2 regions of the Thiomonas intermedia genome follow, and region 2 is predicted to be linked to the other one. Evidence: riboswitches for the same ligand, from Rfam matches in the RefSeq annotation. Region 2 holds a riboswitch; the other holds the start of a gene.
The links. Region 2 has a riboswitch for S-adenosylhomocysteine ahead of metH (methionine synthase). Riboswitches for the same ligand answer to the same signal wherever they lie in the genome.
Positions count from the first base shown of each region.

Region 1: linked by a shared signal. The riboswitch ahead of ahcY (adenosylhomocysteinase) and the one ahead of metH (methionine synthase) in region 2 are both predicted to bind S-adenosylhomocysteine.

Region 1 covers NZ_CP020046.1:2,628,449-2,642,994, forward strand. Annotated here, with positions in the region: gene corA (magnesium/cobalt transporter CorA) at 1-430, shown strand, start outside; gene BVH73_RS12320 (LysE family translocator) at 495-1,145, shown strand; gene BVH73_RS12325 (DNA ligase) at 1,179-2,069, opposite strand; S-adenosyl-L-homocysteine riboswitch at 2,166-2,285, shown strand; gene ahcY (adenosylhomocysteinase) at 2,345-3,763, shown strand; gene metF (methylenetetrahydrofolate reductase [NAD(P)H]) at 3,763-4,608, shown strand; gene BVH73_RS12340 (MFS transporter) at 4,605-5,825, opposite strand; gene apbC (iron-sulfur cluster carrier protein ApbC) at 6,028-7,119, shown strand; gene BVH73_RS12350 (hydantoinase B/oxoprolinase family protein) at 7,140-10,760, shown strand; gene purD (phosphoribosylamine--glycine ligase) at 10,784-12,067, opposite strand; gene BVH73_RS12360 (YebC/PmpR family DNA-binding transcriptional regulator) at 12,081-12,803, opposite strand; gene BVH73_RS12365 (helicase HerA-like domain-containing protein) at 13,010-14,524, shown strand.
Region 2 covers NZ_CP020046.1:1,386,602-1,401,147, forward strand. Annotated here, with positions in the region: gene BVH73_RS06530 (GGDEF domain-containing protein) at 168-1,382, shown strand; gene BVH73_RS06535 (transcriptional repressor) at 1,433-1,915, shown strand; gene BVH73_RS06540 (DUF3429 domain-containing protein) at 1,922-2,377, opposite strand; gene lipA (lipoyl synthase) at 2,468-3,433, opposite strand; gene lipB (lipoyl(octanoyl) transferase LipB) at 3,465-4,136, opposite strand; gene BVH73_RS06555 (class I SAM-dependent methyltransferase) at 4,318-4,992, shown strand; gene BVH73_RS15925 (hypothetical protein) at 5,045-5,209, shown strand; gene BVH73_RS06560 (Crp/Fnr family transcriptional regulator) at 5,220-5,816, opposite strand; S-adenosyl-L-homocysteine riboswitch at 5,886-5,966, shown strand; gene metH (methionine synthase) at 6,012-8,732, shown strand; gene BVH73_RS06570 (hypothetical protein) at 8,767-9,006, opposite strand; gene BVH73_RS06575 (acyltransferase family protein) at 9,117-11,135, opposite strand; gene BVH73_RS06580 (efflux RND transporter permease subunit) at 11,255-14,383, opposite strand; gene BVH73_RS06585 (efflux RND transporter periplasmic adaptor subunit) at 14,398-14,546, opposite strand, start outside.

The DNA of each region.
Region 1 (14,546 bases), 1.2 Mb from region 2:
GCGGCTGTACGCGATGCAGCGCGAGCTCACCCGCCTGCGACTGGCGGTGGCGCCCTTGCAAGACGTGCTGGCGCAGCTTCAGCGTCTGCCGGGCGACGTGATGCCCGAGGCCGTGCGGCCTTACTTCCGCGATGTGAACGACCATGCCAGCCGCATCAACGACACGGTGGGCGCACTGCGCGAGATGCTCTCGGCGGCGATGAACGTCTCGGTCTCTCTCGTGACGCTGGAGCAGAACGAAGTGGTCAAGCGTCTGGCCGGCTGGGCCGCGCTGCTGGCCGTGCCCACGCTGCTCACGGGCTGGTTCGGCATGAACTTCCATCACATGCCCGAACTGGATTGGCGATGGTCCTATCCGGCGCTGATCGTGTTCACCCTGGGTTTGTGCGGCGGGCTGTACTACGGGCTCAAGCGGTCGCGCTGGTTGTAGCCCGATGTAGCCTGAGTTCGTCTTCCCAAACTCATTGAGTCATTGCCACCGGAGCTTGCCGCTCATGTCCGACATCCACCACTTCGCCTTGTTTCTGCTCTCGGGCCTGCTGCTCAATATGACCCCTGGCGCGGATATGTTGTTCATCGTGTCGCGCAGCGCGGGGCAGGGGGCGAAAGCCGGGGTGATGGCGGCGCTTGGCGTGGGGGCGGGCTGTCTGGTTCACGTCACCGGGGCCGCGGTGGGGCTGTCGGCACTGATTGCCGCATCGGATCTGGCGTTCAGTGTGGTGAAGTGGCTGGGTGCGTTCTATCTGGTCTGGCTGGGCATCGGCCTGCTGCGCGCCAAAACGTCGGCGCTGGGGCCGCAGGGGACGCAGGCGATTGCCGCGCCTCTGTCCGCAGCGCCCCTGCGGGCCGTGTTCTGGCAAGGCGTACTGACCAATGTGCTCAACCCGAAGATCGTGTTGTTCTTCCTCGCCTTTCTGCCGCAGTTCGTCGGGCCGTCGACCCACGGGCAGGGCTGGGCATTTCTGTTGCTCGGCGTGGTGTTTACCGTCAACGGCACGCTGTTCAACCTGGGCGTGGCCTGGGTGGCGGCGCGGGCGCGCCATCGCATGGGGCGCATGCAGCGATTGGCGCTCTGGGTGCGGCGGTTGACGGGCGTGGTGTTTGTCGGCCTGGGGCTGCGTCTGGCGCTGGCGTCGCGCGTGTAGCGCAGCCCGAACCAAACCAGACGACATGACTCCTTACTCGGGCGGGCGCACGCGCAGATAGCGCGCGAAACGCGGAAGGCCCGAGCCCGTGAGGGCCTGGTAGCGGTAGGTGACGAGGGTGCCGATGGGCGGCGGGTTGCGGCGCAGTGCGTCGCTCAGGCCGGAGCCGATGCGGAAGGTCTTGCCGTCGGGCATCCGCATATTGAGCGCCCCGATCATTCCCTCGTATTTCCCCTTGCCGCGTGTGTAGCCGATGACGGTGGCTTCGGCGTCCTGCCAGGGCTTGAGCTTGAGCAGTACGTCCTGACGGCCTGTACGGTAGGGCGCATCGGCACGGTGCAGCATCAGACCCTCGCCGCCATCGTTCACGATGGTGTCGAGATGCCGTTTCAGCTCGGCAGAGTTGGACACGCGAAACTGCGGAACCATGCGCAGCCAGGGCACCTGTGCCTGTTCCACCAGAGCGCGCATGCGGGCGAGACGATCGGTGAAGCTGCCGGGGGCATTGGGCAGCTCGAACACCATGTAGCGCACCTGCTTCCAGTCGCGGTCGTCGGGCGGGTCGCTGCGCACGATGCCTGAAACCTGTTCGAAGCGCTCGCGCGCGATCCACAGCTCGCCGTCCAGTGGCTGCGAGGGCAGCGCAGCGGTGAACCACGCCGGCGCGGGCACCGGGTTGCCGCTGCGAAAGCGCAGCACCCGGCCGTCCCAGAAGGCGCGCACGCCGTCGAGCTTTTCGCTGACCCAGTAGCGGGCCGGATCGAGCTGGCTTGGCGCGGTTTCGGCCAGCAACAGGGCCGGCGGTGGCGGGCTGGGCGCTCCGGCCTGCGCCCAGGGCAACCCAGCCAGCAGCAGACCGCACAGCAACAGCGGCCGCAGCCCGCCTGGGCATGGGACGGAAAAGCGGTGCGATGAAAGGCGCATGGCGAGGGGCGAAGGTGGCGGGCGGAGCTTGCACGGTCATCTTATGGGGCGTCGAGCGGGCGTGGCAAACCTGCGGCAAACCCATAGAATGGCGCGGTTCCCGAGGAGCGTTGCAACGCACGGAGCGAGTTCATCGCTGCCGTCGCCAGGCTCGGGGCTTTGATCGCAGGCCGCTTCTCCTTGCGGGCGGCTTTCCTTCAACGGCGCTCACCCAACCCGTGCCGGGCGCGGGATGCGGTGCGCATCCGTTCCCGGCCACTTTGTTCGGAGTTTGTATGAACGCTGTGGTCGATTTGAAGAATTTTTCCGATTTCTGTATTGCCGACATCGGACTGGCCGACTGGGGCCGCCGCGAGATCGCCATTGCCGAGAGCGAGATGCCCGCGCTCATGGCCATCCGCGAGGAATACGCCGCCCGCCAGCCGTTGCGCGGCGCGCGCATCACCGGCAGTCTGCACATGACCATCCAGACGGCCGTGCTGATCGAGACTTTGCAGGCCCTGGGCGCGCAGGTGCGCTGGGCCTCGTGCAATATTTTTTCCACGCAAGACCATGCGGCCGCCGCCATTGCCGCCACCGGCACGCCGGTGTTCGCGGTCAAGGGCGAGTCGCTCGAAGATTACTGGGACTACACCCACCGCATCTTCGACTGGACGGATGGCGGCTACTCCAACATGATTCTCGACGACGGCGGCGATGCCACCTTGCTGCTGCATCTGGGCGCGCGCGCCGAAGCCGATGCCGCCGTGCTCAACCACCCGACCAGTGAAGAGGAGCGGGTGCTGTTTGCCGCCATCAAGGCCAAATTGGCGGTCGATGGCAAGTGGTATTCCACCCGCCTGGCGCATATCAAGGGTGTGACCGAGGAAACCACCACCGGCGTGCATCGCCTCTACCAGATGCACCAGCGCGGCGAGCTGAAGTTTCCCGCGATCAACGTCAACGACAGCGTGACCAAGAGCAAGTTCGACAACCTCTATGGCTGCCGTGAAAGCCTGGTGGACGGCATCAAGCGCGCCACCGATGTGATGGTGGCGGGCAAGATCGCCGTGGTCGCCGGTTATGGCGACGTGGGCAAGGGCTCGGCACAGGCGCTGCGCGCGCTCAGCGCCCAGGTGTGGGTGACCGAGGTCGACCCGATCTGCGCCCTGCAGGCCGCGATGGAAGGCTATCGCGTGGTCACCATGGACGATGCCTGCGACAAGGCCGACATCTTCGTCACCGCCACCGGCAACTACCACGTCATCACCCACGATCACATGGCCCGCATGAAGAACCAGGCCATCGTCTGCAATATCGGCCACTTCGACAACGAGATCGACGTCGCGGGCATCGAGAAATACCAGTGGGAAGAGATCAAGCCGCAGGTCGATCACGTCATCTTTCCCGATGGCAAACGCATCATCCTGCTGGCCAAGGGCCGCCTGGTGAACCTGGGCTGCGGCACCGGCCACCCCAGCTATGTGATGAGCTCCAGCTTCGCCAACCAGACCCTGGCGCAGATCGAGCTGTTTGCCAAGACCGGCGACTACCCCGTGGGCGTCTACACCCTGCCCAAGCACCTCGACGAGCATGTCGCGCGGCTGCAGCTCAGCACCCTCAATGTGCAGCTCACCACGCTGACCGACCAGCAGGCGGCCTACATCAATGTGCCCAAGGACGGCCCGTACAAGTCGGCCCATTACCGGTACTGATGCGCATGGTCTCCACACCCTCGCTCAGTCTCAGCTTCGAGTTCTTTCCGCCCAAGACGCCCGAGGGCGCGGACAAACTCCGGGCCGTGCGGCAGCGCCTGTATGCGCGCCGGCCCGAGTTCTGTTCCGTCACTTTCGGGGCCGGCGGCTCCACCCAGGAAGGCACGCTGCAGACGGTGCGCGACATCCTCGCCGAAGGCGTGGACGCCGCGCCGCACCTGTCTTGCATCGGCGCCAGCCGCGAGTCGGTGCGCGGGCATCTGCGCGACTTTCAGGCTGCGGGCGTCAAGCGCCTTGTGGCGCTGCGCGGCGATCTGCCTTCGGGCTACGGCATGGGTGGCGAGTTCCACCATGCCCGCGATCTGGTGGCCTTCATCCGCGCCGAGATGGGCGGCGCGTTTCACATCGAAGTGGCCGCCTATCCCGAGATGCATCCGCAGGCCAGGAGCCCGCTCGACGATCTGCAGCATTTCGCCGAGAAAGTCCGCGCCGGGGCGAACTCGGCCATCACGCAATACTTCTACAGCGCAGCGGCCTATCGCCGTTTTGTCGATGACGTGCGGGCCCTCGGCCTCGACGTGCCGGTGGTGCCGGGCATCATGCCCATCACCAATTCCAGCCAGCTCCTGCGCTTCTCCGAAGTGTGCGGCGCCGAGATTCCGCGTTGGGTGCGGCTGCGTCTGCAGAGCTACGGCGACGACCGCGAGTCCATCCGCGCCTTCGGCCGCGAGGTGGTGAGCAGCCTGTGCGAAGAGCTGATGGCCAGCGGTGCTCCAGGCCTGCACTTCTACACCCTGAACCAGGCCGAAGCCACACTGGCGGTGCTCGACGATCTGGGACGTTAAGCGGCCTGGCGCGGACCGCTGGCGGCATGCAGCAGCAGCGCCGCCAGCGCGAAGCCGGCGCCCGCCGCGGTCACGGCGGGCCAGCCACCGGCCGTCCAGGCATGGCTGGCGACGAACGAGCCGACCGAGCCGCCGATGAAATAAAGCGTCATGTACACGGCGTTGATGCGGCTGCGCGCGGCCGCGTCGAGCGCATAGATGCGGGTTTGATTCGCGATCTGCGCGCCTTGCACGCCGGCGTCGAGCACCAGCACCCCGGCGATCAGCCACCACAGGCCCAGCGTGCCCGGCGCGAACAAGGCCCAAGACAGCAGCGTGACCGCGATGGCGACGAACAGCACGCGGCGCGGACCGCCCGGCCGGTCGGAGTAACGGCCGGAAATCGGTGCCACCGTGGCGCCCATGATGCCCAGAATGCCGAAAGCGCCCACCACGGCCGGACCGAATCCGTAGGCCGGACTTTGCAGCAGCGGCGTCAGCCCGACCCAGAACACGCTGAAACTGGCGAAGAACAGCCCCCCGGTGAGGCCGGCGAAGCGCAGATCCCGGTAGCGGCTGAATTGTCTGAGGGTCGAGCCCAGCAGCGCCGCATAGCTCTGCCCCGCGGCATGCGGGTCCACGGGCAGGCGTGGCAGCACCCGCCAGAGCATGAGCCCCATGCCGATGTTCACAACGGTGGCGAAGAAGAACACCGCTTGCCAGTCGAGCAGCGAAGCAATGCCGCCGGCCAACACCCGGCCGCCCAGAATGCCCACGAGCAGCCCGCTCATCACCAGGCCGATGGCCTTGCCGCGCGCCTGTGGCGGCGCCAGATGGGCCACCATCGGAATGATCTGCTGCGCAATACTGGAGAGCATGCCGATGGCGAACGAGGCCAGCGCCAGAACGGTCACGCTGGGCGCCAGCGCGGCACCGATCAGCGCCGGGACGAGCAGCCCCGCCATGATCAGGATCACCCGGTGCCGCGCATGCCGGTCGCCCAGCGGGCCGAGCAGCATCAACCCGGCGGCATAGCCGATCTGTGTGGCCGAAGGCACGGCGGCCACGCCGGCCACCGTGGTGTGGAAGTGCTGCGCGAACTGCTCAAGCAGCGGCTGGGCGTAATAGATGTTGGCCACGGAAATGCCGCAGGCCAAGGCCATGAAGCCGATGAAATGTCGCGAAAGAGGCGGGTGCGCCGCGGTCGTTGCGGCGGGGTCTGTGGTGTGCGCGGGCATGGGCAATGGGAGCGTCTCCAGACTCGACGCGGCGCGTCTGGCCCCGGGAGGGTGAGAAACTTGGAGGGCGCCCCGGTGTGATTTTCAGAAGGGAAGGCCGTATTGTCGCTGCGCATCAAAAGGGCTGCGCGGCCTGGGGCTTCGCCTCCGCACGGTCGGGCCTAAACTGCCGGTTCCCAGACATTCCGCTCCCTGATTCATCATGTCCTCATCACTCGAAGCCGCGGTTCATGCCGCCCTGCAAACCCTGCTGGACCCGCAAACCGGTCAAACCCTGGCATCGGAAAAGGCCATCAAGAATCTGCGCGTGGAAGGCGGCGAGGTGTCGTTGGACATCGAGCTCGGCTATCCCGCGCGCAGTCTGCATGCCGATCTGCAGAAGCAGGCCATCGCCACCCTGCGCGCCGTGGACGGCGTGCAGAACGTCTCGGTGGCGGTGCGCAGCCGCGTGGTGTCGCATGCGGTGCAGCGCGGGCTCAAGCCCCTGCCCGAAGTGAAAAACATCATCGCCGTCGCCTCGGGCAAGGGCGGCGTGGGCAAGAGCACCACGGCCGCCAATCTGGCGCTGGCGCTGGCCAGCGAGGGCGCGCGCGTCGGCCTGCTCGATGCCGACATCTACGGCCCGTCGCAGCCCATGATGATGGGTGTGAGCGGTCAGCCGCAGAGCCGCGATGGGCAGAGCATGGAGCCGCTGGAGAACTACGGCGTGCAGGTCATGTCCATCGGTCTGCTGATCGAAGCCGACAACCCCATGATCTGGCGCGGCCCGATGGCCACGCAGGCGCTGGAACAACTGCTGCGGCAGACGGCGTGGCAGGATCTCGACTATCTCATCGTGGACATGCCGCCGGGCACCGGCGATATTCAACTGACGCTGAGCCAGCGCGTGCCGCTGACCGGCGCCATCATCGTCACCACACCGCAGGACATCGCGCTGCTCGATGCGCGCAAGGGCCTGAAGATGTTCGAGAAGGTGGGCGTGCCCATTCTGGGCATTGTCGAAAACATGGCGATGCATGTGTGCACGAACTGCGGCCATGTCGAACACATCTTCGGCGCGGGCGGGGGCGAGACGATGAGCCGCGATTTCGGCGTGGACTATCTCGGCGGTCTGCCGCTGGACATCCGCATCCGCGAGCAGGCCGACAGCGGCCGACCCACGGTGGTCGCCGACCCCGATGGCGCCGTTGCCCTGAGCTACAAATCCATCGCCCGCGCTGTGGCGGTGAAAGTTGCGCAGCAAGGCCGCGACTACAGCGCCAAGTTCCCGACCATCAGCGTGCAGAACAGCTGAGGCGGTACGAGGCATTCCCCATGACCGCCCGCTGGCAATTCTGGATTGACCGTGGCGGCACGTTCACCGACATCGTCGCGCGACGGCCGGATGGCGTTTTGGTGGCGCACAAACTGCTGTCGGAGAACCCGGAGCAATACCGCGACGCGGCGGTGGCGGGCATCCGCGCCATGCTGGCGCTGCCCGCCGACGCCCCGATTCCACCCGAGCGGGTGGAGAGCGTGCGCATGGGCACCACGGTGGCCACCAACGCCCTGCTGGAGCGCAAGGGCGAGCCGCTGGTGCTGGTGACCACCCGGGGGTTTCGCGATGCGCTACGCATCGGCTATCAGAACCGGCCGAGGCTGTTCGACCGCCGCATCGTGCTGCCGGAGATGCTTTATCAGCGGGTCATTGAAGCGCAGGAGCGCGTGGGCGCGGACGGCGCGGTGCTGCAGCCGCTCGATGTCGGCGCGCTGCGGCGCGATCTGCAGGGCGCCTTCGAGGACGGACTGCGTGCGGTGGCCATCGTCTTCATGCATGGTTGGCACCAGACCGCGCACGAACGGGCCGCGGCGGCCCTGGCCCGCGAGATCGGCTTCGCGCAGGTGAGCACGTCGCACCAGACCAGCCCGCTGATGAAATTCGTCTCGCGGGGCGACACCACGGTGGTCGATGCCTATCTCTCGCCCATCCTGCGGCGTTATGTGGACCAGGTGGCCGCCGAGATGCCAGGGGTGAGGCTGCTGTTCATGCAGTCCAGTGGCGGCTTGGCCGAGGCGCGTGCGTTTCGCGGCAAGGATGCCATCCTGTCCGGGCCGGCGGGCGGTATCGTGGGCATGGCGCGCACCGCGGAACAGGCCGGTCATGCCAAGGTCATCGGCTTTGACATGGGCGGCACTTCCACCGACGTGTCGCATTACGCGGGCAGCTTCGAGCGTGCCTTCGACACCCAGGTGGCCGGTGTGCGGGTGCGCGCGCCCATGCTGCACATTCACACCGTGGCGGCCGGGGGAAGTTCCATCCTGCACTTCGACGGCTCGCGGCTGCGCGTGGGGCCGGACTCAGCCGGGGCCAATCCCGGCCCGGCCAGCTACAGGCGCGGCGGGCCGTTGACCATCACCGATGCGAATGTGATGCTGGGCCGCATCCGGCCAGAGCACTTTCCTGCTGTGTTCGGGCCTCAGGCCGATGAACCGCTGGATGCCGACGTGGTGCGCCTGCGCTTCACCGAGCTGGCCGCGCGCATCTCCCGGGAGACAGGCCAGACACAAAGCCCGGAGACCGTGGCCGAGGGCTATCTCGCCATTGCGGTGCTGGCCATGGCGGGAGCGATCAAGCGCATTTCGCTGGCGCGCGGCTATGACGTCGCACGCTACGCGCTGCAATGTTTTGGAGGAGCCGGCGCACAGCATGCCTGCAGCGTGGCCGAGGCGCTTGGCATGGAGCGGGTGTTCATCCACCGCTTTGCCGGGGTGCTGTCCGCCTATGGCATGGGCCTGGCCGAGCAGACCACCATGCAGCAACGCAGCGTGGAAGCGCTGCTGGACGATGCGCTGCTGCCCCGGCTGCATGGTTTGCGTGACGAACTGGCGGACCTGGCAACGCAGGATTTGCGGGCGCAGGATGTCGCGGCAGACGCCATTCGACTGGAGGTCCGCGTGCTGCTGCGCTATGCGGGCAGTGATGCGGCATGGCCGGTGGCGCTGGACGCCGCGGCACCGATGCGCGCCGCCTTCGAGCAAACCTATCTGCAGCGCTACGCCCACCACATGCCCGAGCGTGATCTGGTGGTGGAGGCGTTGACGGTGGAGGCGGCCGGAGGTGGAGAGCCTGTCCAGGCGGAACCGCCACAGGCAGAAACAGCCGGAGACATGCCGCGCCACGCCAGCCTGGCTGTGTTCATCGCCGGACGCTGGCGAGACGCCGCGCTGGTGCGGCGAGCGGACTGTCTCCCGGGACAACACCTTGATGGCCCGGCAGTTTTCGCCGAGACCAACACCACCATCCTGATCGAACCCGGCTGGCGCGCGCGGATGACGGCGGCGGGTCATCTGGAGCTGTGGCGGCTGGCGGCCAGGGCGCGCGCGCAGGACGGTGATACCGCCATGGATCCGGTGCGGCTTGAGCTCTTCAACAACCAGTTCATGCACATTGCCGAGCAGATGGGGGTGCAACTGCAGAACACGGCGGTCTCGGTCAACATCAAGGAGCGGCTGGACTTTTCCTGCGCCCTGTTCGACAGCCAGGGCCACCTCATCGCCAACGCGCCGCATGTGCCCGTGCATCTCGGGTCGATGGGCGAGAGCATTCAGACGGTGATCCGGGAAGGGCGCTCGTCGATGCGGCCTGGCGACGTGTTCATGCTCAACGACCCCTATCACGGCGGAACCCACCTGCCCGACGTCACCGTGGTCACGCCGGTGTTCGACGAAGACGGCGCGGAGGTGCTGTTCTTCGTGGGGTCGCGCGGACACCACGCCGACATCGGCGGCATCACCCCTGGCTCGATGCCGCCGTTCTCGCGCAGCATTCAGGAAGAAGGCGTGGCCATCGCCCATTTCAAGCTCGTGGACGCCGGGCGCCTGGCCGAGACCGAGGTGCTGCGTCTGCTCTCTAGCGGGCCCTGGCCGGCGCGCAATCCGGCGCAGAACCTCGCCGATCTCAAGGCGCAGATCGCCGCCAACCAGACCGGTGCGCACGAGTTGCGCGGACTGGTGGCCGACTACGGCCTGAACGTGGTGCGGGCCTATATGCAGCATGTGCAGGACAACGCCGAAGCCGCCGTGCGGCGGGTGATTGGCGCACTGCATGACGGCGCCTTCACCCTCGAGCTCGACACCGGGGCCCGCATCTGCGTGGCCATTCGCGTGGATCGTGCGCAACGCAGCGCCATCATCGACTTCACCGGCACCTCGCTGCAGCAGCCCGACAACTTCAACGCGCCCAGGGCCGTGACGGTGGCCGCCGTGCTGTATGTGTTTCGCTGCCTGGTGGATGACGATATTCCGCTCAACGCGGGTTGCCTCAAGCCCCTGCATCTCATCGTGCCCGAGGGGTCGATGCTGGCGCCGCGCTGGCCGGCCGCGGTGGTGGCCGGCAATGTCGAGGTGAGCATGGGCGTGACCAATGCGCTGTTCGGCGCCCTGGGCGTGCAGGCGGCGAGCCAATGCACCATGAACAATTTCACCTTCGGCAACGCCCGGCATCAGTATTACGAAACCATCGCCGGGGGTTCGGGCGCAGGCGGCGTGTTTGACGCGCAAGGTCGCCTGTCTGGGGGATTCGATGGTGCCGACGTGGTGCAGAACCACATGACCAATTCCCGCCTGACCGACCCCGAAGTGCTGGAGTGGCGCTACCCGGTGCGGCTGGACGCCTTTGCCATTCGCCCCGGTTCGGGCGGCGCAGGGCGCTGGAGCGGTGGCAACGGCGGCGTGCGGCGCATCCGCTTTCTCGAGCCGATGACCGCGAGCATTCTCTCCAACGGGCGGCGCGTGCCGGCATTCGGCCTGCATGGCGGCGCGCCCGGGGCGGTGGGCCTCAACAGGGTGGAACGCGCGGACGGCAGCGTCGAAACCTTGCCGTCTTCAGCCAGCGTGGACATGCGGGCTGGCGACGTGTTTGTCATCGAAACCCCGGGCGGCGGCGGTTTCGGCTGAAACGCCCGCGCGCGGGGCCGACCTCAGCGTTTGATCGCGCGCCAGCCGATGTCGCGGCGGTATTGCATGCCGTCGAAATGAATCGTGTTGATGGCCTCGTACGCCCGCTGCTGCGCAATGCGCGGCGAATCGCCCAGGGCGGTGACGGCCAGCACCCGGCCGCCCGACGCACGCAGCACGCCCTGCGGGTCGAGCGTGGTGCCGGCGTGGAAGGTGATGCAGTCGGTCGTCTCGGGAGGAATGCCGGTGATCGCGTCGCCTTTGCGCGGGCTCTCAGGGTAGCCGTGCGCGGCGAGCACCACGCCCAGGGCGGTGCGGCGGTCCCACTCCAGTTCCACCTGGTCGAGCTGACCGGCGATGGCCTTCTCGAACACCACGGAGAGGTCGCTCTTGAGGCGAGCCATGATGGGCTGGGTTTCCGGGTCTCCCATGCGGCAGTTGAATTCCAGCGTCTTGGCTCGGCCCTGGGCGTCGATCATCAGTCCGGCATAGAGAAATCCGGTGAAGGGAATGCCGTCGGCCGCCATGCCCTTGACGGTGGGCTGGATGATCTCGCGCATCACCCGGGCGTGAATCTCGGGCGTGACCACGGGCGCCGGTGAGTAGGCGCCCATGCCGCCGGTGTTGGGTCCGTTGTCGCCGTCGAGCAGGCGCTTGTGGTCCTGGCTGGAGGCCAGCGCGAGTACATGCAGGCCGTCGACCATGACGATGAAGCTGGCTTCCTCGCCCTGCAAAAATGCTTCGATGACCACGCGTGCGCGGCCCGCGTTGTGCTGCACGCCGTAGCGGTTGGCCTGAAGCATGTCGTCGATGGCGGCGTGGGCTTCGTCCGCCGTCTGCGCCACCACCACGCCCTTGCCCGCGGCCAGGCCATCGGCCTTGACGACGATGGGCGCGCCGTGCTGATCGACATAGGCATGGGCCGCCGCGGCCTCTTCGAACGTGGCATAGGCCGCGGTGGGAATGTGGTGCCGCGCCATGAAGTCTTTGGAAAAAGCCTTGGAGCTTTCCAGTTGGGCGGCGGCGCGCGTGGGGCCGAAGATTTTCAGGCCGCGGGCGCGAAAGCCGTCGACGATGCCCGCGGCCAGCGGCGCTTCGGGCCCGACCACGGTGTAGGCGATCTTTTCGCGCACGCAGAACTCGGCCAGCTCTTCGGCATTCGCCACCTGCAGGTTGCTGAGGCGGCCATCCAGCGCGGTGCCGCCGTTGCCCGGCGCGACATAGACCATCTGGACGCGGGGCGACTGCGCCAGCTTCCAGGCAATGGCGTGTTCACGTCCGCCGGAACCGATGACGAGGAGTTTCATGGTGTGTGGCGCCTTAACCGAAGACGGCGTTGTGATAGACCTCTTGCACATCGTCGAGGTCTTCCAGGGCATCGATGAGTTTCTGCATCTTTTCGGCGTCGTCGCCCGCGAGCTCGACCGAGTTGTCGGCGCGCATGGTGATGGCGGCCAGCTCGGGCTGCAGGGACGCGGCCTCGAGCGCCGCGCGCACGGCCTCGAATTGCGCCGGCGGGGTCAGCACCTCGATGGCGCCGTCGTCGTCGCTGATCACGTCGTCCGCGCCGGCTTCGAGCGCGGCCTCCATCACCTTGTCCTCGGAGGTGCCCGGGGCGTAGATCATCTGTCCGCAATGCTTGAACTGGAAAGCCACCGAACCCTCGGTGCCCAGATTGCCACCGTGCTTTGATAGCGCATGGCGGACTTCGGCCACCGTGCGTACCCGGTTGTCGGTGAGGCAGTCGATGATGATCGCTGCGCCGCCCACGCCATAGCCTTCGTAGCGGATTTCTTCGTAATGCACGCCTTCGAGCGCGCCGGTGGCCTTGTCGATATTTTTCTTCACCGTGTCCGCGGGCATATTGGCGGCCTTGGCCTTGTCGACCGCCAGGCGAAGGCGGGGGTTGGCGGTGGGGTCGCCGCCGCCCAGACGGGCCGCTGCCGAGATTTCACGGATGATCTTGGTCCAGACCTTGCCGCGCTTTTCGTCCTGACGGCCTTTGCGGTGCTGGATGTTGGCCCATTTGGAATGTCCGGCCATGGTGGTGCGATGCTCCTGAGGGAAGCCCTGCGGCAGGGCGAAAGCGCGCTGCATGGGCGTTGATAGACTGCGAATTCTACTTTCGCGCCGTGCGTCCGATTCCTCTCAAGGAAACGCCGGGCCGCCCCAAGTTTTCTTGACCCCCGCGGGGGGCGGGCTGGGCAAAGCCCGGCCCTGGGGCACGCTCACCAACCAAGGCTACAGCCATGTCCGAACCCCTTCTCATCGCTCAGCAAGGCACGGTGCGGTGCCAGTTGTTGCCCAGGCTGTCCAATCGGCACGGCCTCATCACCGGCGCCACGGGCACCGGCAAGACGGTCAGCCTGCAGGTGCTGGCCGAGGCGTTCTCACGCATCGGCACGCCGGTGTTCATGGCCGATGTGAAGGGCGACCTGACCGGGCTTTCCCAGGCCGGTGCGATGAGCGCCAAACTGGCCGAGCGGCTCAAGTCGCTCGGCCTGCCCGAGCCGACCTTCGGCGCCTGCCCTGTGACCCTGTGGGACGTTTTCGGCGAGCAGGGACATCCGGTGCGCGCCACCATCTCCGACATGGGGCCGCTGCTGCTGGCCCGGCTGCTGCAGCTCAACGAAACGCAGACGGGCGTGCTCAATCTGGTGTTCAAGATCGCCGACGACAACGGGCTTCTGCTCCTCGACATGAAAGACCTGCGCGCCATGCTGCAGGAAGTGGGCGACAGCGCGGCGAGCTTCACCACCGAGTACGGCAACATCAGCGCAGCCAGCGTGGGGGCCATTCAACGCGGGCTGCTGCAGCTCGAAACCCAGGGCGCCGACAGGTTCTTCGGCGAGCCCATGCTCAATATCGACGATCTGATGCAGACCGATGGTCAGGGGCGCGGCATGATCAATATCCTGGCCGCCGACAAGCTCTATCAGGCGCCTCGCCTGTATGCGACCTTCCTGCTGTGGCTGTTGTCCGAGCTGTTCGAGCGTCTGCCCGAAATCGGTGATCCCGATCAGCCCAAGCTGGTGTTCTTCTTCGACGAGGCGCATCTGCTGTTCAACGATGCGCCCAAACCCCTGCTGGAAAAAATCGAGCAGGTCGTGCGCCTGATCCGCTCCAAGGGCGTGGGGGTGTTCTTCGTCACGCAGAACCCGCTGGACATTCCCGATACGGTGCTCGGCCAGCTCGGCAATCGCGTCCAGCACGCGCTGCGCGCGTTCACGCCGCGCGACCAGAAAGCGGTGAAAACCGCGGCCGACACCATGCGTCCCAATCCGGGCCTGGACGTGGCCCAGGCCATCACCGAACTCGCGGTGGGCGAGGCGCTGGTTTCGCTGCTCGACGAGAAGGGCCGGCCCATGCCGACCGAGCGCGTGTGGATGTTGGCGCCCGGCAGCCGCATCGGGTCCATCACCCCCGAAGAACGCAAGGCGCTGATGCAGGGTTCGCTGGTGGCTGGGGTGTATGAGAAGACGGTGGACCGCGAATCCGCCTACGAACTGCTCAAAGGCCGGGTGCTGACCACGACGGAACCCGCCGAACCCGGTACCACCGAGGCCTCATCTTCCAGCGCCGGGGGCGGGTGGCTCGATTCGCTGGGCCAGGGGCTGGGTGGCCTGGCAAGTGGGTCGGGGCGCAAGGATTCTCTGCTCGAAACCCTGGCCAAATCCGCTGCCCGCACCATCGGCAGTACCGTGGGCCGCGAAATCATCCGCGGCGTGCTCGGCGGTCTGCTCGGGGGCAGCAAGCGCCGCTGAGTCTGCGCGGCGCCCGAACACG
Region 2 (14,546 bases):
AAGCCGCCTTGGGCGGCTTTGTCGTTAGGAAGGCTGAATTGCGACAGTGTGCGGGCAAAACCCCACAGTTCCCGACCCACCCCCTGCGGGAAAGCGTGTCGGGTCGGCCAGGCCATGCAAAATGAGCCGCGTACAGGCCTTCCTGCGCATTGCCGTCCGAAACGCCCATGCCTTTCAGCCTCACTACCGTCCAATGGCTGCTGCTCGCCGTAGCCGTGCAGCAGAGCATTTTTGCCGCAGCCTGGCTGGCCATCGAGCGGCTGGCGGGGCAAGCAGGAAGGAGCGCCCGCTTTTGGGCCTTGTTTTGCGGCATCGGAGCCGCCTCGGTCACGCTGCTGGCGCTGCGCGGCGTTCTGCCCGATCTGCTGGGCCACTCGATCGCCGATTTCCTGCTGGTGCTTTCCGCAGCGGCCGGGCGCCACGCGGCCGCCCTGTTTTTCGAACGCCCGACGCATGCCGTGGAACAGACGCTCACCCTCGCCCTGGCCGCGATCAGCCTGCTGGTCTACGGATCAGACGCCGAGCTGGATCACTGGCGCGTCGCCGTGGTCTGCCTGTTCACCGCCTGGATCGCCGCGCGGGCCGTCTGGGGCGTGCATGCGCCCATGACGGCGGAATTCGGCGCGCCCCTCACCTGGGGGCTGCATATGCCGACCCTGCTGCTGTGCGCCGGACTGATCTGGCGCGGCCTCGCGGTCTTCTTGGGCCATGCAGCCGCGCCGGAGTATCGCAGCCCGGATCCCGTCAACGAATCCCTCGTGCTGGCCATGCTGGTGATCATGTCGTTTCTCAGCCTCGTGTACGGCGGCATGCTGATGGCGCGCCTGGTGCGCCGCCTGCGCGATCTCGCGCTGCGCGACAACCTCACGGGCCTGCTCAACCGGCGTGCCGCGCAGCAGTTGCTGGAACGCGAATGGGCGTCCTACCGCCAGAAGGATCTGCCGTTCTGCGTCCTGATGATCGACGTCGATCACTTCAAGCGCATCAATGACGAACACGGCCACGCCGTCGGCGATCAGGTGCTCAAGGCCCTGGCCACGCGGCTGCAGGACGGCACGCGGCCCAGCGACCATGTGGCCCGCATGGGCGGCGAGGAGTTTCTGGTTTTTCTGCCACAGACCGAGCTGACATCGGCACAGGCTGCGGCCGAGCGACTGCGACAGCATGTGGCCACCTGGACGCTGGACATCGAGGCCCCGAGCTTCACGGTCAGCATCGGCGTGGCCCAGGCCGCGTCGGCCGACAAGGCCTTCGACGATCTGCTCATCCGCGCCGACCGGGCGCTTTACGAAGCCAAATCCGCCGGACGCAACCGCGTGCACCTGGCCATCTCGATGGACCTTGAGCCGCCCCACCTTGCCACCCCGGCATCTGCCCTCTGAATCACGCCCGCCCGACCTGCGCTCTGCCGCCTTGTTGCATACTTGCGCGCATGACTGCCCATCGCCATCACGCACCCCCTTCCCATCCCGCGCAGAACACCTTGTCGCAGGCCGAAGCCTTATGCGCCGCGCGCGGCGTGCGCCTCACGCCGCTTCGGCGCCGGGTGCTGGAACTGGTGCAGTCGCGCCCCGAGGCCGTGAAGGCGTACGACCTGCTGGCCCAGTTGTCCACCGAGGATCACGCCGCCAAGCCGCCCACGGTGTACCGCGCGCTCGACTTCCTGCTGGAACAAGGGCTGGTCCACCGCGTCGACAGCCTGAACGCCTTTGTCAGCTGCAACCATCCGGACCAGCCACATGCCGCGCACCTGCTGCTTTGCGAGCGCTGCGGCCAGGTGCAGGAATTGCACAACGCGCCGATGGACGCCGCCATCGCCCAGGCCGTGGCGGCCACGGGTTTTGTCACCCGGCACGCGCGTCTTGAAGTACAGGGCCTGTGCGCGGCCTGCGCCGCCTCGGCCACGGCCGAGTGACCCGTTTCAGCCCGCGGGCTTGAGGGTGTAGAGACGCACCAGGGTCAATCCCAGACCGAACAGCGAGCCCAGGGTGAGCCACAGACGCAGTTGCAGGAACCACGCTGGCCACGGCAACTGCCGGCGCAGCATCACATCGGCCCCGTAGGCGACGGCCAGGCCGATGAACAGCCCGCTCATGCCGTAGACCCAGTTCGACGCCCAGGTCATGCGCCAGGCCCACAAGGGCAGCACCACGCCCCAGCCCAGCAACAGCCAGGGGCGCTGGACCTGTCCCTCCGGCTGGGCCAACGCGGCACCCCAATACAGCGCGCCGAGAAACGCCAGGACGGCCGCGGCATACTGCGCCTGGATCACCACCACGGCGGTCAGCGAGGTCTCGGGCGCAACCCAGGCGGCCAAACCCAGCGCGATGAACGGAATGAGCCCGGACAGGCCAAGCGCATAGGCGGGAAACTTCATCAGGCGATCTCCAAAAGGATGCGGAACAGTCGGCACCGATTGTCGCCGCAACCCAGGCGGCGCAAGGTGCGCTGGCGCAAAGCCACGACCTCAGAGGCCGGCGGCATGCGCCTGCTGATCGGCGTGGTACGAAGATCGGACCATGGCGCCCACGGCCGCGTGGGTGAAACCCATGGCCATCGCCTCGCGCTCGAACATGGCGAAGGTGTCGGGGTGCACATAACGCGCCACGGGCAGGTGGTGCCCGGTGGGCGCGAGATACTGGCCGATGGTGAGCATGTCGATGCCATGCGTGCGCATGTCGCGCATCACGTCGAGGATTTCATCATCGGTTTCACCCAGGCCGACCATCAGCCCGCTCTTGGTGGGTATGCCCGGGTAGCGCGTCTTGAAATCGGCCAGCAGTTTGAGGGAATGGGCGTAATCGGCGCCGGGACGGGCCTGTTTGTAGAGGCGCGGCACGGTTTCGAGGTTGTGATTCATCACGTCGGGCAGGCCGGCGGCGAACAGATCGAGCGCCTTGTCGAGCCGGCCGCGGAAATCGGGGACGAGCACCTCGATCTGCGTGCTGGGCGACAGCGCGCGCGTGGTCTGGATGCAGTCGACGAAGTGCTGGGCGCCACCATCGCGCAGATCGTCACGGTCCACGCTGGTGATGACCACATAACGCAGCCGCATGGCGGCGATGGCCCGGGCCAGATGGCCGGGCTCTTCGGAGTCGAGCGGGTCGGGGCGGCCGTGACCGACGTCGCAGAACGGGCAGCGGCGGGTGCACTTGTCGCCCATGATCATGAAGGTCGCCGTGCCCTTGCCGAAGCATTCACCGATGTTGGGGCAACTGGCCTCTTCGCACACGGTCACCAGTTTGTGCTCCCGCAGCAGGCCTTTGATGGCATAGAACTGCGAGGAAGGCGCCGCCGCCTTGACGCGGATCCAGTCGGGCTTGCGCAGCGGCGCGGCGCTCGCGGGCACGATCTTGATGGGAATGCGAGCGGTCTTGGCCTGCCCCTTCTGTTTGATCGTGGGGTCGGCAAGAGGGGGGGTGGGCGGGGTCATCTGTAAGGGCTCGGCAGGCGAAAATTGAGGCTCAGACGCGCATGGTAGGCCCGGCGCCCGGCGTCTGCCAGAGCAGCCCGAATTCCTCGGCGAAGGCGCATGCGACCTGCTCCACGGTGGCGTGCACGCCCAGACTGGCCATGTCGAGGGTGCGAAGTCCGGGAAAGCCGCAGGGGTTGATCCAGCCGAACGGCTGCAGATCCATGGCCACGTTGATGGCAACCCCGTGATAGGTACAGCCATTGCGCACCTTGAGCCCGAGGGCCGAGATCTTCTCGCCCGAAGCGAGGTAGATGCCCGGTGCGCCAGGATGGCGCAGACCGACGATGTCCCATCGCGCCAGGGTGCGGATCACCGCCTCCTCGATGCGCTGCACGGTCTCGCGCACCATCCAGTGACGTCGGCGAATGTCGAGCAGCAGGTAGATGACCGCCTGGCCTGGGCCGTGATAGGTGATCTGCCCGCCCCGGTCGGTCTGCACGACCGGCACTTCATGCGCCGCGAGCAGATGCTCCGGGCGACCCGCCTGGCCCTGGGTGAACACGGGCGGGTGCTCCACGCCCCAGAGCTGGTCGGGCGTCGCCGCGGTGCGGGTTTCGGTCAGCGCGCGCATGGCGTCCCAGGTCGGCAGATAGTCCTGCCGACCCTGCCAATGCCAGTTCAGCGCGGGCGGTTCGGGGCGTTCGAAGGGATCGGGGTTCATGCTAAGGTTGCGCTCAGTTGCGGCATCCACAATCAAAAAACAGCAGGGAGACAGCCCAAGACCGGTCCTAACCGGCTTCAATGTGTGCGTGCAATCCGTCTGGCCGTTCTGGCGCTTCGGCGCGGGGTTGCCTGGCTTTGTACGACATGGGTTTCAAACCGAGGAATTGTCCTGCATCCGCATGAGCTCCACACCAACCCCATCCGTTTCCCGCGTACGCGCTGCGCAGCAGATCCGCACCTTTCTGAGCGCCTGGGCCCGCGACCCGATGGGCGTGGCCGCGGTGCTGCCCTCGGGGCGGCAGCTCAGCCAGAAAATGCTCAAACCGCTGGCCCTGTTGCCCGACAGCAATCCGGCGCAGCAGCGCGTGATCGAGCTCGGTGCGGGTACGGGAGCCTTCACCCGCGCACTGGTCGATCACGGCGTGCACCGCGCCAACCTGCTGGTGGTCGAGCGCGACGCCTCGCTGCATGGTCTGCTGCGTCAGCGTTTTCCAGAGCTTCAGATCATCCAGGCCGATGCGTGCGCCTTGCGCACCACGGCCCAGTCCTCGGGCTATCTGGCCGAGGGCCCGGCCGACGCCGTCATCAGCGGGCTGGGGCTGCTGTCCATGCCGCGCACCATGCAGCGCTCGATTCTGAGCGAGGCGTTTTCGGTGCTGCGTCCCGGAGGCTGCTTTATCCAGTTCACCTACGGGCATGCCAGCCCCGTTTCACGCGCCTTGCGCGAGGAACTCGGGCTGCATGTGCACCGCTCGGGCCTGGCCTGGCGCAACGCGCCTCCGGCCTCGGTTTTCGTTTATCAGCGCGCTTTTACAGCCGCACACACCTCTGACACGCCCGGGACGACACAATAGGCGCCATGGCCCGCCGTTCACCGCGAGCGGCGGCTTTTTCAGGAAGCGCGCCTTGTTAGGATTTTTCGTCTCCGTCGTCATCTATCCTTTCGCCGTCTATGGCCTGCGTCGGTTCTTCACCGAGCGGCTGGGCATGGAAAGCCATATCGGATTTCTGGTGTTCCTGCTCGCCAGCGTGGTGAGCTGGCTGGCCGCCGAAGCCGTCGGACGGCTTTAGACAACGCCGTTCAGCCCTGAGAAGGGTCGTCGAGCTGGCTGGGGGAGAAGCCGGATCTGGGCCCCAACATCTGCGAGCGGATGGCCGGATGCATGGCGCTGACCAGGCGCGACATCGAACTGAGCTTGTTCGACGTGTCGCGCAGATGCTCGGCCAGACGGCTGGCGATGCCCAGCGCCAGCCGCGCCGCCGCCGCCGGGTGGTCGATCACCAGGCGCTCCAGGGCCTCGCGGCTGAGTTCGGCCAGCGCCACGTCGGAATAGGCCACACAGCTCGCACTGCGAGGCGCATCGAGCAAAACACCCATTTCTCCAAACATCTGCCCGGCCTTGGCGATGGAAACCACCAGACTGTCGCCCTGGTGCAGCGGGGCTTTCTCCACGCTGACCTCGCCGTAAAGCAGCATCAGGATGGTGCCATCGTGCGTGTCGTCGTCTTGCTGGATGAAGCGCGTGCCCGCCTGCATCCAGCGCACCTGCATCTGGTCGGCGATGAGCACGGCGTCTTCGGCGGTGAGGCGATGGCCGGGCTGTCGCAACAGCAACTGCGCGATGCGCGGCGCCCAGGTCGCATGGACGGTCTGTTGGGAAGGAGGGAGGGCGGGCATGGCAAAAAGCGGGGTACCGCCACATGGTAGGGCCGATGCCCTGGGCACGCGCGCTTCTTTACAATAAGGCTTCCCAAGGAGCGTTGCAGCGCCTGTCGCCGAATGTGCGCCGGGCGTCAGGCTTGGGGGTCTCAACGGCGCTCATCCCTTCTTTCACCTGCGCGGTGGCGAAGGCCGACTCCCCTTGAGATCACCATGTCCCACGACGCCACTCCTCCCGCCCTGCCCCCTTTGCAACTCTCAGGCCTGGAGCCGCTTGTCGTTAGCCCCGGCTCGCTGTTCGTCAACATTGGCGAGCGCACCAACGTGACGGGCTCCAAGGTCTTTGCCCGCATGATTCTCGCTGGCGAATACGACAAGGCCCTGGCCGTGGCGCGCCAGCAAGTGGAGAACGGCGCGCAGATCATCGACGTCAACATGGACGAGGCCATGCTCGACAGCAAGGCCGCGATGGTGCGCTTCCTCAACCTGATGGCGAGCGAGCCCGACATTGCCCGCGTGCCGTTGATGATCGACAGCTCCAAGTGGGAGGTCATCGAGGCCGGGCTGCGCTGCGTGCAGGGCAAGGCGGTGGTGAATTCCATCTCCATGAAAGAGGGCGAGGCCGAATTTTTGCGCCAGGCCCGTCTGCTGCGCCGCTATGGCGCGGCCACCGTGGTCATGGCGTTTGACGAACAGGGGCAGGCCGACACCTTCGCCCGCAAGACACAGATCTGCGAACGGGCTTACCGTCTGCTGGTGGAGCGGGTCGGCTTTCCGCCGGAAGACATCATCTTCGATCCCAACATCTTCGCCATCGCCACCGGCATCGAGGAACACAACAACTACGCCGTCGATTTCATCGAGGCCACGCGCTGGATCAAGTCGAACCTGCCGGGCGCCAAGGTGTCGGGAGGGGTCTCCAATGTCTCGTTCAGCTTTCGCGGCAACGAGCCGGTGCGCGAGGCCATCCACACCGTGTTTCTGTACCACGCCATTCAGGCCGGAATGGACATGGGCATCGTCAACGCCGGCATGATCGGGGTCTACGACGACCTCGACCCGTCCTTGCGCGAGCGCGTGGAAGACGTCGTGCTCAACCGCCGCACCGATGCCACCGAGCGCCTGCTCGAAGTGGCCGAAGCGGTGAGGGGCGCGGCCAAGGACGACACCGCCCGCCTGGCCTGGCGCGAACTGCCGGTGCGTCAACGCCTGAGCCATGCGCTGGTCCATGGCATCACCGACTTCATCGTCGACGATACCGAGGAAGTCTGGCAGGCCTTGCGTGCCGAAGGCGGGCGGCCGCTGCACGTCATCGAAGGCCCGCTGATGGACGGCATGAATGTGGTGGGCGACCTGTTCGGCGCGGGCAAGATGTTCCTCCCGCAGGTGGTGAAAAGTGCGCGGGTGATGAAGCAGGCCGTGGCGCATCTGCTGCCCTATATCGAAGCCGAGAAGCTGGAGATGCAGGCCGCGGGCTGCGATGTGCGGGCCAAGGGCAAGATCGTGATCGCCACGGTGAAGGGCGACGTGCACGACATCGGCAAAAACATCGTCACCGTGGTGCTCCAGTGCAACAACTTCGAAGTGGTGAACATGGGCGTGATGGTGCCCGCCAAGGACATTCTGGCCAAGGCGCGCGAGGAATGCGCCGACATCATCGGGCTGTCCGGCCTCATCACCCCCAGCCTCGAGGAGATGCAGCATGTGGCCGCGGAGATGCAGCGCGACGACTATTTCCGCAGCCGCAAGATGCCGCTGCTCATCGGCGGTGCCACGACCAGCCGGGTGCACACGGCGGTGAAGATCGCCCCGCATTACGACGGGCCGGTGGTGTACGTGCCCGACGCCTCGCGCAGCGTGGGCGTGGCGCAGAACCTGCTGTCCGAGCAGGCTGCGGCCTATATCGCCGAGATCGAAACCGATTACGAGAAGGTGCGTGTGCTGCACGCGAACAAGCGCGTCACCCCGCTGGTCTCTCTGGAGCAGGCGCGGGCGAACAAGACCCGCATCGACTGGTCGGCCTACCAGCCGCCCGTGCCGAAGTTCATCGGCCGGCGCGTGTTCCGCAACTATGACCTGGCGGAGATCGCCGCCAGCATCGACTGGGCGCCGTTCTTCCAGACCTGGGATCTGGCGGGCAAGTTTCCCGACATCCTCACCGACGACATCGTGGGCGAATCCGCCCGCCGCGTCTACGGCGATGCCCAGCGCATGCTCAAGCGGCTGATCGAAGGTCGCTGGCTCACGGCGCATGCCGTCATCGGACTGTGGCCCGCCAACAGCGTGAACGATGACGACATCGCGATCTACACCGACGAGAGCCGCTGCACCGAGTTGATGGTGTGGCATGGCCTGCGCCAGCAGACCGAACGCCCGGTGATCGATGGCGTGCCCAGACCGAACCGCGCGCTGGCCGACTTCATCGCCCCCAAGGGCACCGGCGCCGACTACATCGGCCTGTTCGCCGTGACCGCCGGCATCGGCGTGGACGCCAAGGAAAAAGCCTTTCTCGCCGATCTCGACGACTACTCCGCCATCATGCTCAAAGCCCTGGCCGACCGCCTGGCCGAAGGGCTTGCCGAGCGCATGCACCAGCGCGTGCGCACCGAGTTCTGGGCCTATGCGCCCGAAGAATCGCTGAGCCAGGCCGAGATGATCGCCGAGCAGTATCGCGGCATCCGCCCTGCGCCTGGCTATCCCGCCTGCCCGGAACATTCGGTCAAGGGCGACATGTTCACAGCGTTGCAGGCGCAGGACATCGGCATGTCGCTGACCGAAAGCTGGGCCATGCTTCCCGCCGCCAGCGTGAGCGGCTTTTACCTCGCTCACCCCGAAGCCCAGTATTTCAACGTCGGCCCCGTCGGCCCCGATCAAAAGGCCGACTGGGAACGCCGCGCCGCGCGCTCACTGGAAGCCGTGGCCGTGCAGACCTGAGCCCGCCAGGACGCCGCAGCGCGCCCAGGCGGCCTCAATGTTGATTGGCATAACGCATGCCCGCACGCACCGAGGCCATCGCCTGATCGACCTGCTGCAGCGCATGCATGCGCCAGCCGCCCTTGTCCGGTGCGGCGCGCAGCAGCTCCGCGCGGGCCTGCTGCAGATCACGCAGCGCATGCATCATCGCCGGCTGGGGCGCGGCAAAGGCCGCAGGCGCGCCCAGCGTCAGGCCAACGGCCAGCATCAAGGGGGCAGCAAAACGAACGGACATGTCAGACTCCTGTGGGACATGGCACAACGCCATGCCCGCAACAACGGCCCACGTGCATTGGTCGGTGACGTCGTGGATTACTGGTCTGCAACTGAACGTTACCAACCTGCCTACTGCGGGCGGGCCTCCGTGGGAATGACAGATAACAACGCTGGCGCAAGGGATTGCACAAACGAAGCCGTCATGTGCTGGCCATCCCGATAAACAACCTGTCCACGCAGTTCGGCTCGACACGTTTGCTGCGGGCAAATGACATGCCGAAGATCTATCAAGTGCGCATTCGCGAAAGGCGCAATGGCCATCTCCAGCGCAGTGTGGACACTGTCGACACTGATCGCAGCGAGCGGGTTCGAGCAGGTTTTCCACCTCGACAGCCAATGCGGCAAATTTGCTCGAGCAGACAAGCAGGCTATGCCGTCGAATCCAAGTTCTGGAGATGGATTCATGACCAAAATGCATCCGACCACTGGACTCAAACGCGCTAGAACGCTTCGCGTTCCTTCGATCCATTGGCCCTGAGTAAAAGCGTAATGGGTGGATCCCAGGTAGACGATGTCGGGACGTAACCTCTCGATTTCGGCGATGGCCCTTTGCCTCCAGAGATTGCAAACTGCATAAATGCCGTGGGCCTTGTTGTAGGTATAACTCACTTGAGAGGCAGAACAGGAGGACTTGGTCAGCACTGCGACACGCCAGTCCGGTTTGGCCAAATAGATGGAGGCGATGGCTGGAAACCACTGTGCCATGACACTGTCCCCAAAAATCACGGCTGTGTGTTTGGCCTGGGCTGGGCCGAAATCACAGACTCGAACATCAGCGCTGTGGTACCAGGTATCGCAACCGGGATGCGAGTACAGAGCTGGGAGATCCCATCGAGCCAAATCGAGCTCGAGCTGAGGCGGGCTTTGCAGAAGCTCGCGCGCAGCATCCTGCCACTGACTCATCAGAACGAATGCAAGGCCCGCGGACACAATACCGGCGCCGAGAACGGGCCACGGGCGTGACCTCAAACGCCGACGATGCACTGGCTGCTCAACCCAAAAATAAGTCAGCGATGCGAGTAGCAGGGCCAGCGCGACCATTCCCAGTCGTACCCATGCGGAATGCCCGAGAAACGACTGACCAAGGAGCAAAACCGGCCAGTGCCACAGGTAGAGGCTGTACGAAACATTGCCGATGAACTGCGGCACACGGGCTCGGAGGAGGAAGCGCGACAACCATTGCCCAGGGCCGCGCTCCGGACGATCGAGCAAGACAAACACCGCCCCAACGCTAGGCCATACAGCGAACAAGCCCGGATAACGCAAACTGTCGTCGAGAGTCACCGCAGCTGCGATGATCAGAACGTACCCAAGGGCATTCAAAATCGACCTGCCTAGCATGGCTCGCGCCCACCTTGGGAACTCGAGCTTCTCTCGGAGCGCGAAGGTCAAAGCACCAAGCCCGAATTCCCAGGCTCTACCCGGCATCAGATAGAAAGCCAGCTCGAGCTGTGTATGACTCCAGTACACGCCCAAACCCAGGGAAATCAGGCTTATTGCGATCCAGCCGCCGAGGAGACGTCTGCGATCAAACTGCCTGCCTTGCCAGGCGAAAGCGCCGAGCAGAAAGAGCATCAACCACGGCCACACGACATAAAACTGTTCCTCGACGCCAAGCGACCACGTGTGCAGAAACAAATTGCTGGTGGCTCCCGAGGAAAAGTAGTTGATGACTCGAGCCGAGAAGTAGAAGTTGCTTAGCCAGACCGCGGCGGCCTTTGCTGCTGCGGAATCTTCAAGCTGTCGTTGTGGGCCACTGAGAAGCCATCCAAAGACTGCAACGCTGACCAGGACCAGAATCAACGCAGGCGCCAGACGCTTGAACCTTCGAGCGTAGAAACCGACTGCATCGAACCTGCGAGTGCCTTGAACCTCGTCCCATACAAGACCGGATATGAGATAACCCGACAGTACGAAGAAGACATCTACACCGACATATCCTCCCTGCAGAAAGGGCACGCCGGCGTGTGCCGCGATAACCAGCACGATGGCTAGCGCACGCAGACTTTGCAGATCGGCGCGGAATGCAAGGCGGGTATGAGCGCCTGACTTCATGGGCTGTCCATCTGGGTAAACCTCAACGCTCATGATTGTGGAAGTGAATTGGCTAGTTCAACCATTCTCCTGAAAACACGATTCTCAAAACGCTACAAGCTGTAAGAAAAAAGCCGACCCTAAGGTCGGCTTCAAGGGGATTGCGGCATCCCTCAATGGGCGGTCGAGGCGCCTCCGCCCGGGGGATGGGCCATCGGGTCGTTGGCCTCGGATTCGCGCAGCGCCTGAGCGCGGGCTTCGTGACTGTGATCGGTGCCGAGCAGCATGTACATGGCCGGCACGACGAACAGGGTGAACAGGGTGCCGATGGCCAGGCCGCTGGCGATCACCAGCCCCATGTTGAAGCGGCTGACCGCACCGGCACCGCTGGCGAAAATCAGCGGCATCACGCCGAGCACCATGGAGGCCGTGGTCATCAGAATCGGGCGCAGCCGCATGCCCGCGGCATGCTCGATGGCCTCGCGCTTGCTCCGGCCTTCACGCTGCAGATTGTTGGCGAACTCCACGATCAGAATGCCGTGCTTGGAGATCAGCCCGATCAGCGTCACCAGCCCCACCTCGGTGTAGATGTTGAGTGTGGCGTGGCCGATGCCCAGATTGATGAACAGCAGCGCGCCCGAAATCGCCATCGGCACCGAGATCAGGATGATGATGGGATCGCGGAAGCTCTCGAACTGCGCAGCGAGGGCCAGGAAGATGATGACCAGCGCAAAGCCGAAGGTCAGCACCAGGCCGCCGGTCTCCTGCTCGTACTGCCGCGAAGGCCCGGCGAAGTCGTAGCTGTAGCCCGTGGGCAGGGTGCGCTTGGCCAAGGCCACCAGATTGTCCAGCGCCTCGCCCTGGGCGATCGTGGGCAGGGTCACACCCTGGATGGTCGCCGAGTTGAGCTGCTGGAAGTGGTTGATGGTCTCGGGCTGCACGCTGGTGGTCAGATGCACCACGGTGGACAAGGGCACCATGCTTCCGCTCGAGGTACGGACGTAGTAGTGCCGCAACTGGTTGGCATTGAGGCGGTATTGCTGCGCCACTTGCGGAATGACCTTGTAGGAGCGTCCGTCAAGTTCGAAGAAGTTGACGTAGCCCCCGCCGAGCATGGCCGACAGGGCCGAGCCGATGTCCTGCATGGTCAGGCCGAGCTGCGCCGCCATATTGCGGTCGACATTGATGCGGGTCTGCGGCAGGTCGATGCGCAGGTCGGACTGCAGGAAGATGAATTGCCCGGACTTCAGGGCGTCCTGCAGGAACTTCTGCGACACGTCGTAGAGCTTGCTCGCCGGTTCGGTGGTGGTGATCACGAACTGGATGGGCAGGCCGCGCGAGCCTGGCAGCGGCGGCGGCTGGAACACCGCGATCTGGCTGCCGGCGATGTGGTTGAGCTTCTGCTGCAGCTCGGGCTGCATCTGCGTGGCCGTGCGCGCGCGCTCATCCCAGGGCTTGAGCACCATGCCGGCGATCACCTGACTGGGCGTGTTGAGCTGGAACACGTGGTCGGTTTCCGGGAAGGTCTTGAACACGTCGTAGACCTGTTTGGCGTAGAGCCCGCGCTGATCCAGGGTGGCCGTGGGATTGTTGAACGACACGGCGATGAGCACGCCCTGATCTTCCTGCGGCGCCAGCTCCGACATGGACGTGGAGTACAGGAAATAGATCGAACCCAGAATGATGGCGGCCATCACCGCCGTCACCGGCAGATAGTTGAGCGAACCGTCGAGGGTGCGCTCGTAGCGCTTGTGCAGGCGCTCGAAACTGTGGTCGAGGAACAGCACCAGCCGGTCCTGCCAGCTGCGGCTCTGCGGATCGGGCGCCTTCAGCAGGTGCGAGCACATCATGGGCGACAGCGTCAGCGCGATGATGGCCGAGATGACCACCGTGCCCACCAGGGTGAAGGCAAACTCGGTGAACAACGCGCCGGTGAGCCCGCCCATGAAGCCGATGGGCACGTACACCGCCACGAGCACGATGGTCATGGCGATGATGGGGTTGGCCAACTCGCGCGCCGCGCGCACGGCGGCATCGTGCCGCGACATGCCCTCTTCGAGGTGGCGACTGATGTTCTCGACCACGATGATGGCGTCATCCACCACCAGACCGATGGCCAGCACGATCGCCAGCAGGGTGAGCAGGTTGATCGAATAGCCCAGCGCCAGCATGATGGTGAAGGTGCCGACGATGGACAGCGGTATCGCCACCAGCGGCACGATCACCGAACGCAGCGAGCCGAGGAAGATGAACACCACGGCGGTGACGATCAGGATGGCCTCGACCAGGGTCTTGACCACTTCGTCGATGGACGACGTCACGAACTTGGTCGAGTCGTAGACGATGGCGCCATTCAGCCCTGCGGGCAACTGCTGCTGGATGGCTGGGAAGGCCTTGCGCACCCGCTCCACGACGTCGAGCAGATTGGCGCCCGGCGCCACCTGGATACCGATGAACACCGAGGACTTGCCGTCGAAGGCCACCGAGCTGTCATAGTCGTCCGACCCCAGGGTGACCTGAGCCACCTGATCGAGCCGCACCACCTGACCATTCACCGACTTCACCACCATGTTGCGGAAGCTGCTCAGCGACTTCAGGTCGGTATTGGCCGCGAGGTTGATCTGCACCATCTGGCCCTTGGTGTTGCCAGTGGCCGAGAGGTAGTTGTTGGCGGCCAGGGCCGAATAGACATCGGCAGCGGTCAGGCCGTAAGCGGCGAGCTTGTTCGGATCGAGCCAGGCGCGCAGCGCGAAGTTCTTGGCGCCGAGGATCTCGGCGGTCTGCACCCCGTCGATCGACTGCAGCTTGGGCTGCACCGAACGGGTGATGTAGTCGGTGATCTGGTTCGGCTGCAGCACATTGCTGTAGAAGCCGATGTACATGGCATCGATGGTCTGACCGATGGACACGGTGAGCACCGGTTTCTGAGCCGCGGAAGGCAGCTGGTTGAGCACCGAGTTCACCTTGGTGTTGATCTCGGTGAGCGCCTTGTCCGGGTCGTAGTTCAGCCGCAGATTGGCGGTGATGGTGCTGCTGCTCTGCACGCTGCTCGACGTCATGTAGTCGATGCCGTTGGCCTGCGCGATGGCGTTTTCCAGGGGTGTGGTGATGAAGCTGGCCACCAGATTGGCATCCGCACCAGGATAGGTCGTGGTGATGGTGACCACCGCGTTTTGCGTATAGGGATACTGCAGCACCGGCAGCAGGCCCACGGAGCGCAGGCCCAGCACCAGAATCACCAGGCTGACCACGATGGCCAGCACAGGGCGATCAATGAAGATGTCTGTGAATTTCTTGTTCATCGCGGGCGGCCGGTTCAGGAGTTGGGCACTTGCGGGTTGGCACTGTCGGCCGGCTGCACGCTGTTGTTGATCAACACCGGCGTGCCGTTGCGCAGCTTGAGCTGGCCTGCGGTGACCACGGTCTCGCCGGCCTTCAGTCCGCTGACGATGGCCACTTGGTCGC